Regions from separate parts of the Shimwellia blattae DSM 4481 genome, predicted to be linked through region 2. Evidence: predicted binding sites of a transcription regulator. Region 2 holds the regulator's gene; the other holds the start of a gene.
What was found. Region 2 encodes LexA, which represses DNA repair genes until DNA is damaged. Its sites were predicted from a motif close to TNCTGTATGTACATACAGNA; they were not measured.
Positions count from the first base shown of each region.

Region 1: the regulator LexA is predicted to act here: its motif matches at 3,866-3,885, upstream of dinG (ATP-dependent DNA helicase DinG).

Region 1 is NC_017910.1:2,685,983-2,693,885, forward strand. Features, by position in the region: gene bhsA (multiple stress resistance protein BhsA) at 260-517, shown strand; gene ybiB (DNA-binding protein YbiB) at 701-1,672, opposite strand; gene dinG (ATP-dependent DNA helicase DinG) at 1,701-3,851, opposite strand; gene rhlE (ATP-dependent RNA helicase RhlE) at 3,986-5,353, opposite strand; gene EBL_RS12605 (CerR family C-terminal domain-containing protein) at 5,606-6,292, shown strand; gene hlyD (secretion protein HlyD) at 6,285-7,295, shown strand; gene EBL_RS12615 (ATP-binding cassette domain-containing protein) at 7,288-7,903, shown strand, end outside.
Region 2 is NC_017910.1:3,790,814-3,798,716, reverse strand. Features, by position in the region: gene malM (maltose operon protein MalM) at 88-1,014, shown strand; gene ubiC (chorismate lyase) at 1,191-1,721, shown strand; gene ubiA (4-hydroxybenzoate octaprenyltransferase) at 1,706-2,578, shown strand; gene plsB (glycerol-3-phosphate 1-O-acyltransferase PlsB) at 2,648-5,068, opposite strand; gene EBL_RS17775 (diacylglycerol kinase) at 5,309-5,680, shown strand; gene lexA (transcriptional repressor LexA) at 5,790-6,401, shown strand; gene dinF (MATE family efflux transporter DinF) at 6,480-7,802, shown strand; gene zur (zinc uptake transcriptional repressor Zur) at 7,799-7,903, opposite strand, start outside.

The DNA.
Region 1 (7,903 bases), 1.1 Mb from region 2:
GTCGTTTGTTTTCTTGCGCATTATTTCCTTTCGCGTGCTTATCATAATGTGCGCAATAAAAACATAAGATCATAATCACCCATGAAATTATCAGCGTGGTAGTTTATTTCCCATATAAATCAAATGATTAAAAGTTGTTCAAATTATTAGAACGAGGTCATCAATTCTACTTAGTTTTATCTTTCTGCAAAAAGTGTGAACATAATCACATCAACGGGATAACCCCCCGTTTTACAGAATAAATGCTGAGGATAGAACCATGAAAACGACTAAATATGTTGCTGTAACCGCCCTGCTCTCCATGCTCTCTTTCGGTGCTTTTGCCGCTCAGCAGGTTGACCATGCTCCGGCGAACAGCCAGAAAATAGGGGTTGTTTCCGCTTCCGGCGCCACCAACCTTGATCAGCTCCAGAGCGAGCTGGCCGCTAAAGCCGCCAAAGCGGGCGCCTCTTCTTATGAAATTACCTCTGCATCCGGTAATAACCTGATGCACGGTACTGCGGTGATTTACAAATAATCACGCAAGTGAATGTGTTGAGTTAATTCTGTGTCCTGCGGCCAGTGAAAGATAGCGGTCTACCCAACCGCATTCTGAAGGCCTGCTATATGCCTGCTTTACCCTTGATATCCCTTGGCCCGCAATGATTGCGGGCTTTTTTTTGCCTGGCGTTAACCTATGCCGCCATGTTACGCAGGGCCCCTACACAAACACCTGATTTACGCGATCCAGCGCCAGGCTGAGATCCGGCGCATCGCCGGTGGCGACAATACAGCAGGCCATCTGTAGCTTCAGGGCATCCGGCACCGGCTCAACCCCGGCCAGGCAGCGCTCGCTCCAGCGGGCGGTGATTTCCGCGTCTTTATCTGCCGGTAGCGGAATATCCTCCACCACAACGTTCTCCTGGCGCTCGCACAGTACCCGTGTTCCCTGCCCGGTAATCAGGCTTATCTGCGGGCAGCGCTGTGGATTGGCGTACACCTCCCCTTCAGTGCCGTGCATCAGCAGACCGCGCCCTCCGATATCAGTAAAGAAGCGCGCCACCTTCGGGACATATTCCGGGTGGGAGACGCTGGCTAAACGCAGCGCCGCGTCTTCGGCAAAAGGGGTCGCCAGTTTCGCCAGGGTATGGGCGCTATTGCGCACCCCCATCCGCCAGCGCAAATCAAGCTGCTGCGCCAGCGGCGGGCAGAGCACATTAACCGGCAGCCACACCGGGTGGTGGGAATCCAGCCGGGCCTGAGCCTGGCCTGCGTGCTGTGCGGGCGCAACCCCCAGCAAGTCAAAAATCGTTTCGGAAATGACCCGGGTGGGATCCCGGGTCACCCCGTGCACCACCACCGGATAGCCCAGCTTATTCAGCAACAGCGCCAGCAGCGGTGTCAGATTGGCCTGTTTACGGGCCCCGTTATAGCTGGGGATCACAATCGGCATCGGCTTACCGGCAGGCGGGGTGAGCCGGATACAGCGCTGCCGGACAGCCTGGTAAAAGCCGCGCAGTTCGGCCTCTCCCTCTCCTTTGATTCGCAGGGCAATCAGTATGCCCCCCAGCTCCAGATCCGGCACCTCGGCGCCCAGCATCCGGCTGTAGAGCTCCCGGGCGGTCTCCAGACCCAGATCCCGGGCATGATTCTTACCACGGCCAATTTCTTTAATTATTTTACGGTAGTCCACGGCATCGCTCCCTTGTTAGTGAGCGTCGCTAGCGTTTGCGGCGCTTACGGGTTGTGACGGTTTTGGCCTTCACTATAGCCTCCGGCACTTCCGGTTGCGAGAGGGGAAATACCGGCAGCGCATCCAGCAGCCGCTTACCGTAGTTTTTGGTCAGTAACCGGCGGTCATAAATGATAACCTCCCCCCAGCAACTGTGGCTGCGGATAAGCCGCCCCACTTGCTGAATAAGGTTAAACGAGGCACTGGGCAGGCTTTGCACTTCAAAGGGATAGCGCTTCAGGCTTTTCAGCCACTCCCCTTCAGTCACCACCGGCGGGCTGTCTACCGGCGGAAAGGCAATCTTATGAATATGCACCTGGGTGAGGTACTCCCCTTTGAGATCCAGCCCCTCGGCAAAGGACTGTAGCCCCACCAGCACGCTGGTTTCGCCCTTTTCGATACGTTTACGGTGCAGCTCCACCAGCCGGTAGCGGGGTTTATCCCCCTGGACCAGCAGCGTCAGGCGCAGATCGGTCACAAAGGTCAGAAAACACTGGAGCGCACGCATACTGGCAAACAGCACCAGCATGCCTTTATGCTCCCCTTTTGCCAGCTCCTGGCGAAAGAATGTGGCCATCTCCGCCAGATGCAGGGGCTCGTTATCGATGGACGGCTCATAGCGCATCCGGGGGATCAAAATCTTCCCCTGATCCACATGGTGAAAGGGCGACGGCAGGCTGACAAACCGGTCCCCGGCTTTCTCTTTCAGGCCGCTCAGCTCCTGGAGCCGGTCAAACCGGTTCAGGGAGCGAAGCGTCGCCGAGGTGACCACCACATGGGGCACACTGCGCCACAGTAGCTTTTCCAGCTGATCGCTGACCCGGATCCCCACACAGTGCAGATACAGATGGGGCTGGCCCTCTGCCAGCTGGCGGCTCACCCATTTGGATACCGGTGCCCCGGATGCCTGGACCATTGCCGCCAGTTTCCACAGCTTACTCTGGGCCTCAAAATGGCCCAGCGCCCGGTTCATCTGCAGCAGCGCCCGGTGCAGGCGCACAATATCCTGCTGGCCGGTGCGCTCGCTCAGATCGTTCAGCAGCGCTTCTGCCAGGCCGCGCAGCCCGTCGGTCAGCTTCGCCAGCCGCTGAGCATGGGCGAGGATCTCTTCCGGCAGTTCGCCCATCGGGAAGCGGTATTCGGCCTCCTGCTGTGGGGGCAGTAGCTGGCTGAACACCTGGTTAAGGGCCCCCAGCAGTTCGGCGACCTCATCACAGTGTTCGCTCAGCCGCTCCGGATTTGCCAGCGGCGGCATGGATTTGGGGCGAAACTGCTCCCGGCAGGTGGCGACCAGCTTAATAAACAGATCCAGTTGCAGGCGAACCCAGCTGCCGGTTATTTCGGCGCTCATCTCCAGGGCATCCCGGGCGACATCCGGCAGGTGGTGGCCTTCATCAAGCACCAGCAGCATATTTTTGGCCTCCGGCAGTACCGCGTCGCTCTCCAGGGCGGCCATCACCAGGGCGTGGTTCGCCACGACCACTTCTGCCTCGGTAATGGCTTTGCGCGCCACAAAAAACGGACACTCCCGATACCAGTGGCAGTTACGCCCCAGGCAGCTGGCTTTATCGGTGCTGAGCCGCGCCCACAGGCTGTCTTCAATGGTTTTGTGGCTGTGATCGCGCAGACCGTCCCAGCGGTAGCTGGCGAGGTCGTTTTGCAGCCCGGCACACAGGGTCTGCTCCGCCTGGCTTGCCGGGGCCATGTCATCGTCCAGAAAGGCCAGCAAATCCCCCTGGTGGTCAGCATCGCCGCAGGCGAGCATCGACAGGTTGCGCGGGCACACATAGCGCCCGCGACCAAAGGCTGCGGTAAATTTAAGTTCGGGGATAATTTTGCCCAGCAGCGGCAAATCTTTACTGAAGATTTGATCCTGCAGCGCCACATTGGCGGTACTGACCACCAGGGTTTTTTGCTCATCACGGGCCAGCGCAATGCCGGGGATCAGGTAGGAGAGCGTTTTCCCGACCCCGGTCGGCGCCTCAATAGCCAGATGGCGGCCCTCTTCACCGGCCAGGGTTTTTGCCACCTCGGCAATCATCTGGCGCTGGGGCGCACGGGGGATAAAGTCCGGAATTTGTTGCTGGAGCGCCTTATACCATGCGCTGATTTGCGCTTTTACCGCCGCAGAGAGAGCCATGTCATAACCACTAATACTGTATAAACAACCACTATATTGCCACTTTTTGCCGCCGTGGCGTACCTTTTTAACCGCAGGATGCGTAGCGCTACGCAAAAGAAAAAGGCCAGGGTCACTGGCCTTAAGAGAACAATTTACTGTGCGGCTGCCGGTTTACGCGGCGGGCGGCGGCGCTGCTGGGGTTTGGCGCTGGCCCCGTTACCACCACGAGCCCCTTCCCCACGGGGAGTGCCCTGGCGGCGATCGCTCTGTCCGCTGCGCGGCTGGCCCTGACCACCGTTTGCCGGGCGTCGATCGCCACCGCGACCCTGGCCCTGACCACGGCCCTGGCGGCCATTCTGGATAGGCTCCGCTTTAATGGACGGATCCGGCTCATAGCCCGGGATCGCCATGCGCGGAATTTCGCGCTTCAGCAGGCGTTCAATATCGCGCAGCAGTTTATGCTCATCCACACACACCAGCGAGAGCGCCTCACCGGTGGCGGCCGCACGGCCGGTACGGCCAATACGGTGCACATAATCTTCCGGTACGTTGGGCAGCTCATAGTTAACAACCCAGGGCAGCTCTTCGATATCCAGTCCGCGGGCGGCGATATCCGTTGCCACCAGCACGCGAATCGCGCCGGATTTAAAATCAGCCAGCGCCCGGGTGCGCGCGCCCTGGCTCTTGTTCCCGTGAATAGCGGCCGCGGTGATACCGTCTTTTTTCAGCTGATCCGCCAGATGGTTGGCCCCGTGTTTTGTCCGGGTGAACACCAGCACCTGCTCCCAGTTATCCCGGCCAATCAGGTAAGAGAGCAGCTCGCGCTTGCGTTTCTTATCCACAAAGTGCACGTGCTGGGTAACCTGTTCAGAAGCGGTGTTGCGGCGCGCCACTTCCACCTCTTCCGGGTTATGCAGCAGTTTACCGGCCAGCGATTTAATCTCATCCGAGAAGGTGGCAGAGAACAGCAGGTTCTGGCGACGGGCAGGCAGTTTTGCCAGGACCCGGCGAATATCATGGATAAAGCCCATATCCAGCATCCGGTCGGCTTCATCCAGCACCAGAATCTCCACACTGTCGAGGCTGACCGCGTTCTGGTGTTCCAGATCCAGCAGGCGGCCCGGGGTGGCGATAAGCACATCCACACCGCCGCGCAGTTTCATCATCTGCGGGTTAATGCTGACACCGCCAAACACCACCAGGGAGCGGATATTCAGATAGCTGCTGTACTGACGAACGTTTTCCCCCACCTGAGCCGCCAGCTCACGGGTTGGGGTGAGGATCAGCGCCCGCACCGGGCGACGCCCTTTGGCGTGGGGCTGATTATTAATTAAGCGTTGTAATAATGGCAGGGTAAAACCCGCCGTTTTCCCGGTACCGGTTTGGGCACTGGCCATCAGATCGCGACCGGCAAGAACCACCGGAATAGCCTGACGCTGGACCGGGGTCGGTTCGCTATAACCGGCTTCCGCCACGGCACGTAAAATATCCGGATTTAACCCGAGGGATTCAAAAGACATAACTGCTCCAGACCCGCCCCGATTGTCCAACTGACAATGTAGTTTCCGGGGGGATGTCACTGGCCAGAACTTCGGCCTTAAGGGGGCACAAACCACTGTGCCGTGTAGCCGCGTAGTGTAACACCGTTTGGCGCATTCAGGCTAATTTTGCGTGTTTTGTCACATTTTTAGCCGGAGGCCCGCCCCCACTGGACAAGCCGGAAATCGGGGGCTAGAGTTAGTTAATCAAACGATTGACTAAGATTTTTATCTATGAGCAATACACCGCCGACCTCCCGCGGGGAACAGGCCCGCAACCAGCTTATCCATTCGGCCCTTAACCAGTTTGGGGAGTATGGCCTGCACGCCACCACCCGGGATATTGCCGCCGGGGCCGGTCAGAATATTGCCGCCATTACTTACTACTTCGGCTCAAAAGACGATTTATACCTCGCCTGCGCCCGCTGGATTGCCGGTTTTATCCAGCAGAATCTGGCGGTTTTTCTGCCCCAGGCCCGGCAACTGCTGGCCGCCAGTGAGCCAGACCGCCCCGCCATCCGGGCGCTGATTCACCAGTGGGCAAATCAGATGCTCCACCTGCTGACCGCCAGGGAAACGATCAATATCAGCCGCTTTATCTCCCGGGAGCAGCTCTCCCCGACCAGCGCCTACCGGCTGATCCACGACCAGGTGATCGATCCGCTGCATATCACTTTTACCGCCATGCTTGCCCGCTACACCGGCCGCCAGGCGGATGACGTAGAAACCATTCTTCACGCCCAGGCCATGGTCGGGGAGATCCTCACCTTCCGGTTACTGCAGGAGACGGTCCTGCTGCGCACCGGCTGGAAAACCTTTGATGAAGAGAAGACCCGGGTTATCTGCCGGGTGGTGAATCAGCATTTTGATTTGATACTCCAGGGGTTATCGGCACAACAAGGGATAGTCAGTCATGAATAACAAAAAACCGCTCACTGTTCTGGTGATCATTCTTATCCTGCTGCTGGCCGGTGGCGGGCTGTGGTACTACTTCGGCCAGGACAAAACCTTCCGCCTGTACGGCAATGTGGATATCCGCACGGTGGATATCAGCTTCCGGGTTGGCGGGCGCCTGGATAACCTGGCGGTGGATGAGGGGGACACCCTCAAACGCGGCGAGACCATCGGCACGCTCGACAAGGCCCCTTATGAGAATGCGCTGCACCAGGCCGAGGCCAACGTGGCGGCAGCCCAGGCGAAATATGATCTGATGACCGCCGGTTACCGTAACGAAGAGATAGCCCAGGCCCAGGCGGCAGTGCATCAGGCCCGGGCCGCCTGGCAGTATGCGGAGAGCTTCCATCAGCGCCAGCAGGGGCTGTGGGCCAGCCGCACCATTTCAGCCAATGATCTGGATAACGCCCGCTCCGCCCGGGATCAGGCGAAAGCGAACTTAAAAGCCGCCGAAGATAAACTCAGCCAGTACCACACCGGTAACCGTCCGCAGGAAATTGCCCAGGCGAAAGCCAGCCTGTCACAGGCCGAGGCGCAACTGGCCCAGGCAAAACTGGATCTGGCGGATACCACCCTGACAGCCCCCTCGGACGGGACACTGCTGACCCGCGCCGTAGAGCCGGGCACCATGCTCAGCGCCGGCAGCACCGTGCTTACCCTCTCCCTGACCCGCCCGGTCTGGGTGCGCGCCTATGTGGACGAGGTAAACCTCAACCGGGCCCGGCCAGGGAGCGAGGTACTGGTCTATATTGATGGCCGCCCGGATAAGCCCTACCACGGTAAAATTGGCTTTGTCTCCCCCACGGCGGAGTTCACCCCCAAAACCGTGGAAACCACCGATTTGCGCACCGATCTGGTCTACCGCCTGCGAATTGTGGTGACCGATCCGGATGACACCCTGCGCCAGGGCATGCCGGTCACCATCGAGTTTGCCCCCCGCCAGCAGACGGGTGAGCCACACAATGGATAAGGCCGATAACAGCATCCGGCTACAGCAACTGGTGAAAACCTTCCCCGGTATGGAAAAACCGGCGGTCGCCAGCCTGGATGTGGTGATCAACCCGGGCTATGTCACCGGCCTGGTGGGCCCGGACGGGGCGGGCAAAACCACCCTGATGCGCATGCTGGCCGGGCTGCTCAAGCCCACCAGCGGCAGCGCCCGGGTGATAGGGCTCGATCCGGTGGAAAACGACAGCGAACTGCACAGTGCGCTGGGCTATATGCCACAGAAATTTGGCCTGTATGAAGATTTAACCGTGCAGGAGAACCTGAACCTGTATGCGGATCTGCGCAGCGTGACCGGGGCTGCCCGCAAGGCCACCTTTGAGCGGCTGCTGGCGTTTACCGCCCTGGGCCCCTTTACCGGGCGCCTGGCTGGGAAACTCTCCGGGGGGATGAAACAAAAACTCGGCCTGGCCTGCACACTGGTGGGGGAGCCCGCCGTACTGCTGCTGGATGAGCCCGGGGTCGGCGTTGATCCCATCTCCCGCCGCGAACTGTGGCAGATGGTCCATGAGCTGGCTAACGACGGCATGCTGATCCTGTGGAGCACCTCTTACCTGGATGAAGCAGAACAGT
Region 2 (7,903 bases):
GCGCCTCTCCTCTGTCTGTATCGTCGCGGATTGACATAAAGCGCGCTATTGCCTGGCAAACGCTTTATGACCCATGAGGTAATAATAATGAAAATGAATAAACGTCTTATCGCCCTTTGCCTGAGCGCAGGGCTGTTCGCCACGCTCCCGGGTGTGAGCCTGGCGGACGTTAACATTGTGCCCCAGGATATCTCCGGTGCTCCGGCTGTCCCGCAGGCGGCGCTACAGCAGCTGAACTGGACCCCGGTGCTTCAGTCACGCACCCAGACCACCGAGCTTGCCAGCGCAGGCCAGCCCCTGGATGTGGCCGGGATCACCGGCCCGGTCGCCGCCTACAGTGTACCGGCGAATATTGGCGAGCTGACGCTGACACTGACCAGCGAAATTAAAAACAATCTCGCCTTCGTGCCGAATGTGCTGATCCTCGACCAGAATATGACCCCTTCGGCCTATTTCCCGGGCAGCTATTTTACCTACCAGGCACCGGGCGTGATGTCCGCCGATCGCCTGGAAGGCGTGATGAAGCTGACCCCGGCCCTGGGGCAGCAGAAAATTTATGTCCTGGTGTTCACCACGCCACAGGATCTCCGCACTACCACCACACTGCTGGACCCGGCCAAAGCCTATGCCAAAGGCGTGGGTAACGCGGTGCCGGATATTCCGGATCCGGTAGCCCGCCACGCTACGCAGGGCACGCTGAAACTGAAAGTCAGCACTAACTCCTCCTCCAGCATTCTGGTGGGGCCGCTGTTTGGCGCCTCATCTGCCAGCCCGGTGACTGTGGGCAATACGGCGGCGGTGGTGGCCCCGGCTGCGGCAGCGCCCGCCCCGGCGCCGGTGGTGAAAAGCGAGCCGATGCTGAACGACACGGAACGTTACTTTAATCAGGCAATTAAGGACGCGGTTGCCAGAGGCGATATCGACAAGGCGCTGAAACTGCTGAATGAAGCCGAGCGGCTGGGCTCAACCTCCGCCCGCACCACGTTTATCAGCAGTGTAAAAGGCAAGGGGTAAGTCTTCCCCACATTGCTGATGTTTGCGGTACTGGTGCGCTGCGGCGCACCTTTTTTATCTGTTCGGGTGGTATGTTGCGCGATTGTTGCGTTTATGCTGCTCACCCCCTGCAATGTTCACCACGTTCTTCCGCTTCTGCGTTACAATGCTGCCAGGTATTATCCAGGAGATGAATGATGTCTCATCCTGCGCTGGCTCAGCTCTATGGGCTGCACTATTTTGATTCGCTCCCCGCAACCGCAAGCCCGGCTACCCTTGACTGGTTGCTGCTGGAAGACTCGATGACCAAACGCTTTGAGACCCGGTGTCGCAAGGTAAGTGTGGTGATTCTGCGTGAAGCATTTGTCGGCCAGCCCGAAATGACTGATGATGAGTCGGCGTTACTGCCCGGGGAGCCGCGCTACTGGCTGCGGGAGATCCTGCTGTGCGGGGATGGCGTGCCCTGGCTGGCTGGCCGCACGCTGGTGCCGGAATCCACCCTTAATGGCCCGGAGCTGGCATTAAAACAGCTGGGCGAGACCCCTCTGGGCCGGTATCTGTTTACATCATCAACCCTGACCCGGGATTTTATCCAGACCGGGCAGAATGAAGGACTGTGGGGGCGGCGCTCCCGCCTGCGCCTGTCAGGAAAACCGTTATTGCTGACCGAGCTGTTCCTGCCGGCTGCACCTGTGTATGAAGAGGAAGAGAAATGGAGTGGAGTCTGAAGCAGAACAAGCTGCTGGCTTATCACCGGTTAATGCGCACCGATAAACCCATTGGCGCGTTACTGCTGCTCTGGCCAACATTATGGGCACTGTGGATGGCAACCCCCGGCGCACCGCCGCTGACGATTCTGGCGGTTTTTGTGGCCGGTGTCTGGCTGATGCGCGCCGCCGGATGCGTGGTCAATGATTACGCGGACCGTAAATTCGACGGCCATGTAAAACGCACGGTCAATCGCCCCCTGCCCAGCGGCGCGGTCACGGAAAAAGAGGCCCGGATCCTGTTCGCGGTGCTGGTGGTGTTGTCATTCCTGCTGGTGCTGACCCTCAACACCATGACCATTCTGCTCTCCGTGGCGGGGCTGGCCCTGGCCTGGGTATACCCGTTTATGAAGCGCTACACGCATCTGCCCCAGGTGGTTCTGGGGGCGGCGTTTGGCTGGTCTATCCCGATGGCCTTCGCCGCCGTGAGCGAGTCCGTGCCCCTGAGCTGCTGGCTGATGTTCCTGGCCAATATTTGCTGGGCGGTGGCCTATGATACCCAGTACGCCATGGTAGACCGGGACGACGATATAAAAATTGGCGTGAAATCAACGGCCATTCTGTTTGGCCGCTTCGATAAGCTGATTATCGGGCTGTTGCAGCTGGCGGTGCTGGCGCTGATGGTGCTGCTGGGCGGGATAAACGGGCTGGGGTTTGCCTTTTACGCGGCCATTGTGCTGGCCGGTGCGCTGTTTATCTACCAGCAGAAGCTGATAGCCGGTCGCGAGCGCGAGCTGTGCTTTAAAGCGTTTATGAACAATAACTATGTGGGGCTGGTGCTGTTTATCGGCCTGGTGCTGAGTTATCTGCACCTCTGAGGGGAACGCAGTCGCGCGGTAAAAAAACAGGCGGGACAATTCCCGCCTGTGTTGTTTTTAGCGCCCGGGTTATGCGTCCTGGGCGTCGCTTTCGATGGTCAGGCGCACATCCGGCATGATGAGGTCCGCCAGCATCCGGTAGACCTTCAGGGTCTCATCCGGCTCGGCATCGCCCGTATCGCTGATGTAGCCTTCATCGCGCAGGGTCAGCACCAGGGTTGAGAACACCGCCTTATCGAAGAATTCCGGGGCGTTGATCCCGTGCAGCACGGATAACCGCTGGGCCAGTGTCCGGCTCTCTTTTTCCAGCGTCCCGCGGTTAATTGACGGGTTAGCGCTCAGCAGCCAGAAGGTAATGGCGTAACGCTGTACCGTTTCCCGGGCACCGGCGGCCAGCAGCTGTAGCGTCCGGGAGTGGGTTGGCGTGACCCGCAGCAGGGAGTCATCCACAGCAATCAGCTCCTGGCGCGCCAGCTCGGCGATCAGTTTATCCACCACGCCCGGCAGCTCGCTGATGTCCCAGCGCAGGAACAGCTCGGCTTTGAGCATCGGGTAGAGCACTTCGACCTGGCGCAGCAGCTCACCGCGGGCGATTTTGCGGTGCTGGGTGATGATCGACGCCAGCAGCGAAGGCAGGATCAGCATGTGCATGATGTTGTTACGGTAGTAAGTCATCAGCACCGCCTGCTCGCGGGGCAGAATAATAATATCGCCGATGGTGTCCTTTTCGACCTCGAACTTATTCATCTGCAGCGCGTGGTTGATGAGCGCTTCGCTGGTGAGGGCGGGCACGGTGGTGTCTTTGGCGTAAGGCACATTACGCATCAGCGCCAGGTAGCAATCCAGCTGGGAGGTTAACTGTTCGCGGGTCAGCGAACGCTGCCGGGAGGCAAGCAGCGCCGTGCAGCACAGGTTCATGGCGTTCGCGGCCCCGGCGTTGTTAATGCGCGTCATCAGCATACCGGCGATGTTGTTCACCGTCGGGGTCAGCCAGGCAGGGCGCACCGCTTCAATGGGGTCAATGGACTCGCGCCACTCAGGCACATGCTGGTTGAGGAAGGTCATCAGCGGCAGCGGTTCACCGAAGTTAACATACCCCTGGCCCAGGTTACGCAGCTTGCTCAGGCCGCGCACCATCTGCATAAAGCCTTCTTTTTCTTTGGTGGCACCGCGCAGCTCTTTCGCGTAGGTGCCCACCTCCATCACATGCTCATAGCCGATATAAATCGGCACCAGGGTTATCGGGCGGTTACCGCCGCGCAGCATGGCCTGGATGGTCATCGACAGGGTGCCGGTTTTCGGATCCAGCAACCGGCCGGTACGGGAGCGGCCGCCCTCAACGAAATATTCCACCGAGTAGCCACGGGTAAACAGCTCCCCGAGGTATTCGCGAAAGACCGTGGAGTAGAGCTTATTGCCCTTAAAGGTGCGGCGGATAAAAAACGCCCCCAGGCGGCGGAAAATCGGCCCGGCGGGCCAGAAGTTCAGGTTGATACCGGCAGCGATATGTGGCGGCACCAGCCCCTGGTGATACAGTACGTAAGACAGCAGCAAATAGTCCATATGGCTGCGGTGGCAGGGCACATAGACCAGTTCATGGCCTTCATGGGCCAGCTGACGCACGCGCTCGGCGTTATGGACGTTGATCCCCTGGTAGAGGCGGTTCCAGGTAAAACCGAGGATCCGGTCGCTCATGCGGATAGCTTCGTAAGAGAAGTTGGCCGCGATCTCCTCCATCAGCGCCACGGCATTCTGCTGGGCCTTCTCATGGGAAATTTTCTTACTGCGGGCTTCGTCTTCTACCGCTTTGGCAATCGCTTTGGAGGCCAGCAGCTTATTGAACAGATCCTGGCGCACCGGCAGGCGCGGGCCAACCGCCGCCAGGCGCTGGCGGGCAAAATGCATCCGCGCGACGCGCGCCAGCTTCTGGGCGATGGATTTGTCAGTGCCGTGTTCGGTGGCCATCCAGCGTAATGAGACCGGCGGCGAGAAGCGCACAAAGCTGTCGCGGCCCAGCCAGAAGACGGCAGAGAATTTCTGAATGCCGTTAAGCATCCGCAGCGGCGGGTTCACTTCCCCTTTTTCCCGGCCCGGTGCGCGGCCGAACATCACGGAGACCGGCACCAGCTGCACATCCAGATCCGGGTTCGCCCGGTGGAGATCCAGATACTGGTGAAACAGCTTAATGGTCTCTTCTTTTGGCGCGTAATAGGTGAACACCCGCGGCCCACCGTGGACGAACACATAGCGCGGCAGCTCGGTGCCGTCTATTTCAAGAGGTTCAAGGGGATCCGGAAGATCATGGGCCAGACACTGGGCACGCAGCGTCAGCAGGTCTGCCTTGGAATTATAAGGCAGCACATACATAATCGGGCGTGAGGTATCCAGGCCCAGTTCAGGAGCCGGATCCGCCGGAATAGATTTGCTTTTTACCATCAGACTTAATGGTAAATTCAGTAACTTATAGTAAATACTTGGCCAGCCTGACATAAACGATGTAAAGCCTCTGGGTTAATCATGCAAATGCGCTGCAAGAATATCAGAAAACAGTGTGGATTTCTGTGCCCTGTCGCGACCCTTTTTGCCACACAACCGCGCCCGGCCTTTTCCCGGGCCGGACCGGGTGGCGGTGCGGGGATAACCGGTGTGCAACGGGCTGTATTAATGAGAAACTTTCACAGTATATAATCGGCCCCCCGACAACGGGCTTTTTTTCATAAGGCATTTTTCATGGCAAATACATCCGCAACCGGGTTAACCCGGATCATTAAAGCAGCAGGTTACTCGTGGAAAGGCATCAAAGCCGCATGGATCAACGAAGCGGCCTTCCGCCAGGAGGGGATGCTGTCTATTGTGGGGATTATTGTCGCCTGCTGGCTGGATGTTGACCCGGTCGCCCGGATCCTGCTGATAGGCTCTCTGGTGCTGGTGATGATCGTAGAGATCCTCAACAGCGCCATTGAAGCGGTGGTTGACCGTATTGGTCTGGAGCACCATGAGCTCTCTGGCCGGGCGAAGGATATGGCCTCGGCGGCGGTGCTGTTTGCGCTGTTACTGGCGCTGTTTATCTGGGTTGTGCTGCTCTGGCAGTATTTCCGTTAAGCCTCGCAAAACCGGTAAGTGGCTGGTTTTTTTACGGGCCGTATGGTTCCAAAATCACCGAAGACTGTATATACTCACAGCATAACTGTATATACACCCAGGGGGCGGAATGAAAGCATTAACAACCAGGCAGCAAGAGGTGTTTGATCTTATCCGGGATCATATCAGCCAGACCGGTATGCCACCGACCCGTGCTGAAATCGCCCAGCGCCTGGGGTTCCGTTCCCCGAATGCGGCGGAAGAGCACCTGAAAGCTCTGGCCCGTAAAGGGGCCATTGAGATTGTGTCCGGCGCGTCCCGTGGCATCCGCCTGCTGCAGGAAGAGGAAGAAGAGGGCTTACCGCTGGTTGGCCGCGTGGCCGCAGGTGAGCCTCTCCTGGCCCAGCAGCATATTGAAGGCCATTATCAGGTCGATCCTCAGTTGTTTAAACCCAGTGCGGATTTTCTGCTGCGCGTTAGCGGCATGTCGATGAAAGACATCGGCATTATGGATGGCGATCTGCTGGCGGTGCATAAAACCCAGGAAGCGCGCAACGGCCAGGTGATTGTGGCGCGCATTGACGACGAAGTAACGGTAAAGCGCCTGAAAAAACAGGGCAATACCGTGCAGCTGCTGCCTGAAAACAGCGAATTCAGCCCGATAGTGGTTGACCTGCGCGAGCAGAACTTCACCATTGAAGGGCTGGCCGTTGGGGTTATCCGCAACGGTGAATGGCTGTAATTCCACCCCTTCTTTTCTGACTGACCGTAGCGCCCCCGGGGCGCTACGGTGTTGTTTTGCCTCTTTTTCGGGTATCTCATGACGTTCTTCTCTACAGCGGATCGGGCCTTGTGGCGCCTGGCGCTGCCCATGATATTTTCCAATGTTACTGTCCCGCTGCTGGGGCTGGTGGATACTGCCGTTATCGGCCACCTGGACAGCCCGGATTACCTGGGCGGTGTGGCGGTGGGGGCCACGGTAACCAGCTTTTTGTTTATGCTGCTGCTGTTTTTACGCATGAGTACCACCGGGCTGACCGCCCAGGCCTACGGGGCCCGGGACCCTCTCGGGCTGGCCCGGGCACTGGCCCAGCCGCTACTGATTGCCCTGGTCGCCGGGGTGGCGATTTTACTGTTCCGGGCGCCGCTTATTGATCTGGCGCTGCATCTGGTGGGCGGCAGCGATGCGGTGCTGCACCAGGCCCGGCGATTCCTTGAGATCCGCTGGCTCAGCGCCCCGGCCGCACTGGCGAATATGGTGCTGCTGGGCTGGCTGCTGGGTGTGCAGTATGCCCGGGCACCGGTTATTCTGCTGGTGGTGGGGAATATCCTCAATATTGTGCTGGATCTCTGGCTGGTGGTCGGGGCCGGTATGAACGTGCAGGGGGCCGCACTGGCAACCGTTGTGGCTGAATACGCCACGCTTGCGACCGGCGCGCTGATGGCCTGGAAAGTGCTCAGGCTGCGCGGCGTGTCTGCGGCCATGCTGCGCCAGGCCTGGCGCGGCGATCTCGGGCGTCTGCTGGCGCTGAACCGCGACATTATGCTGCGATCGCTGCTGATCCAGCTCTGTTTTGCCTCTATTACCGTACTGGGTGCCCGCCAGGGTAACGATATTGTGGCGGTAAACGCCCTGCTGATGACCTTTCTGACCTTTACCGCCTACGCGCTGGATGGCTTTGCCTATGCGGTGGAGGCCCACTCGGGCCAGGCGTTTGGTGCCCGGGACCGCAGCCAGCTGCTGACCGTATGGTACGCGGCCTGCCGCCAGGCGGGCCTGGTGGCGCTGGGCTTTGCGCTGGCATACGCCCTGTGCGGCGGGGCGATTATTGACGCGCTGACCTCGATTACCCCACTGCGTGAGCTGGCCCGCCACTATCTGTGGTGGCAAATTGCGCTGCCGCTGGTGGGGGTCTGGTGCTACCTGCTGGACGGGATGTTTGTCGGGGCCACGCGCGGGCGCGAGATGCGCAACAGTATGGCGATAGCCGCCGCCGGTTTTGGCCTGGCCCTGCTGGCCCTTCCCGGGCTCGGGAACCACGGCTTATGGCTGGCGCTGCTGGTGTTTCTGGCGTTACGCGGCCTGTCGCTGGGCTGGATGTGGCGCAGGCTGTGGCGCCAGGACAGGTGGTTTGCCGGTTAACTGCGGCCGCGTTTTTTTACCGTAATACTGTGGTCATGGGAGCACTGCTCAGGGTGGCGGCAGGTTTCCACTTCCACACAGGCGGCGCACAGGCCGTGCGC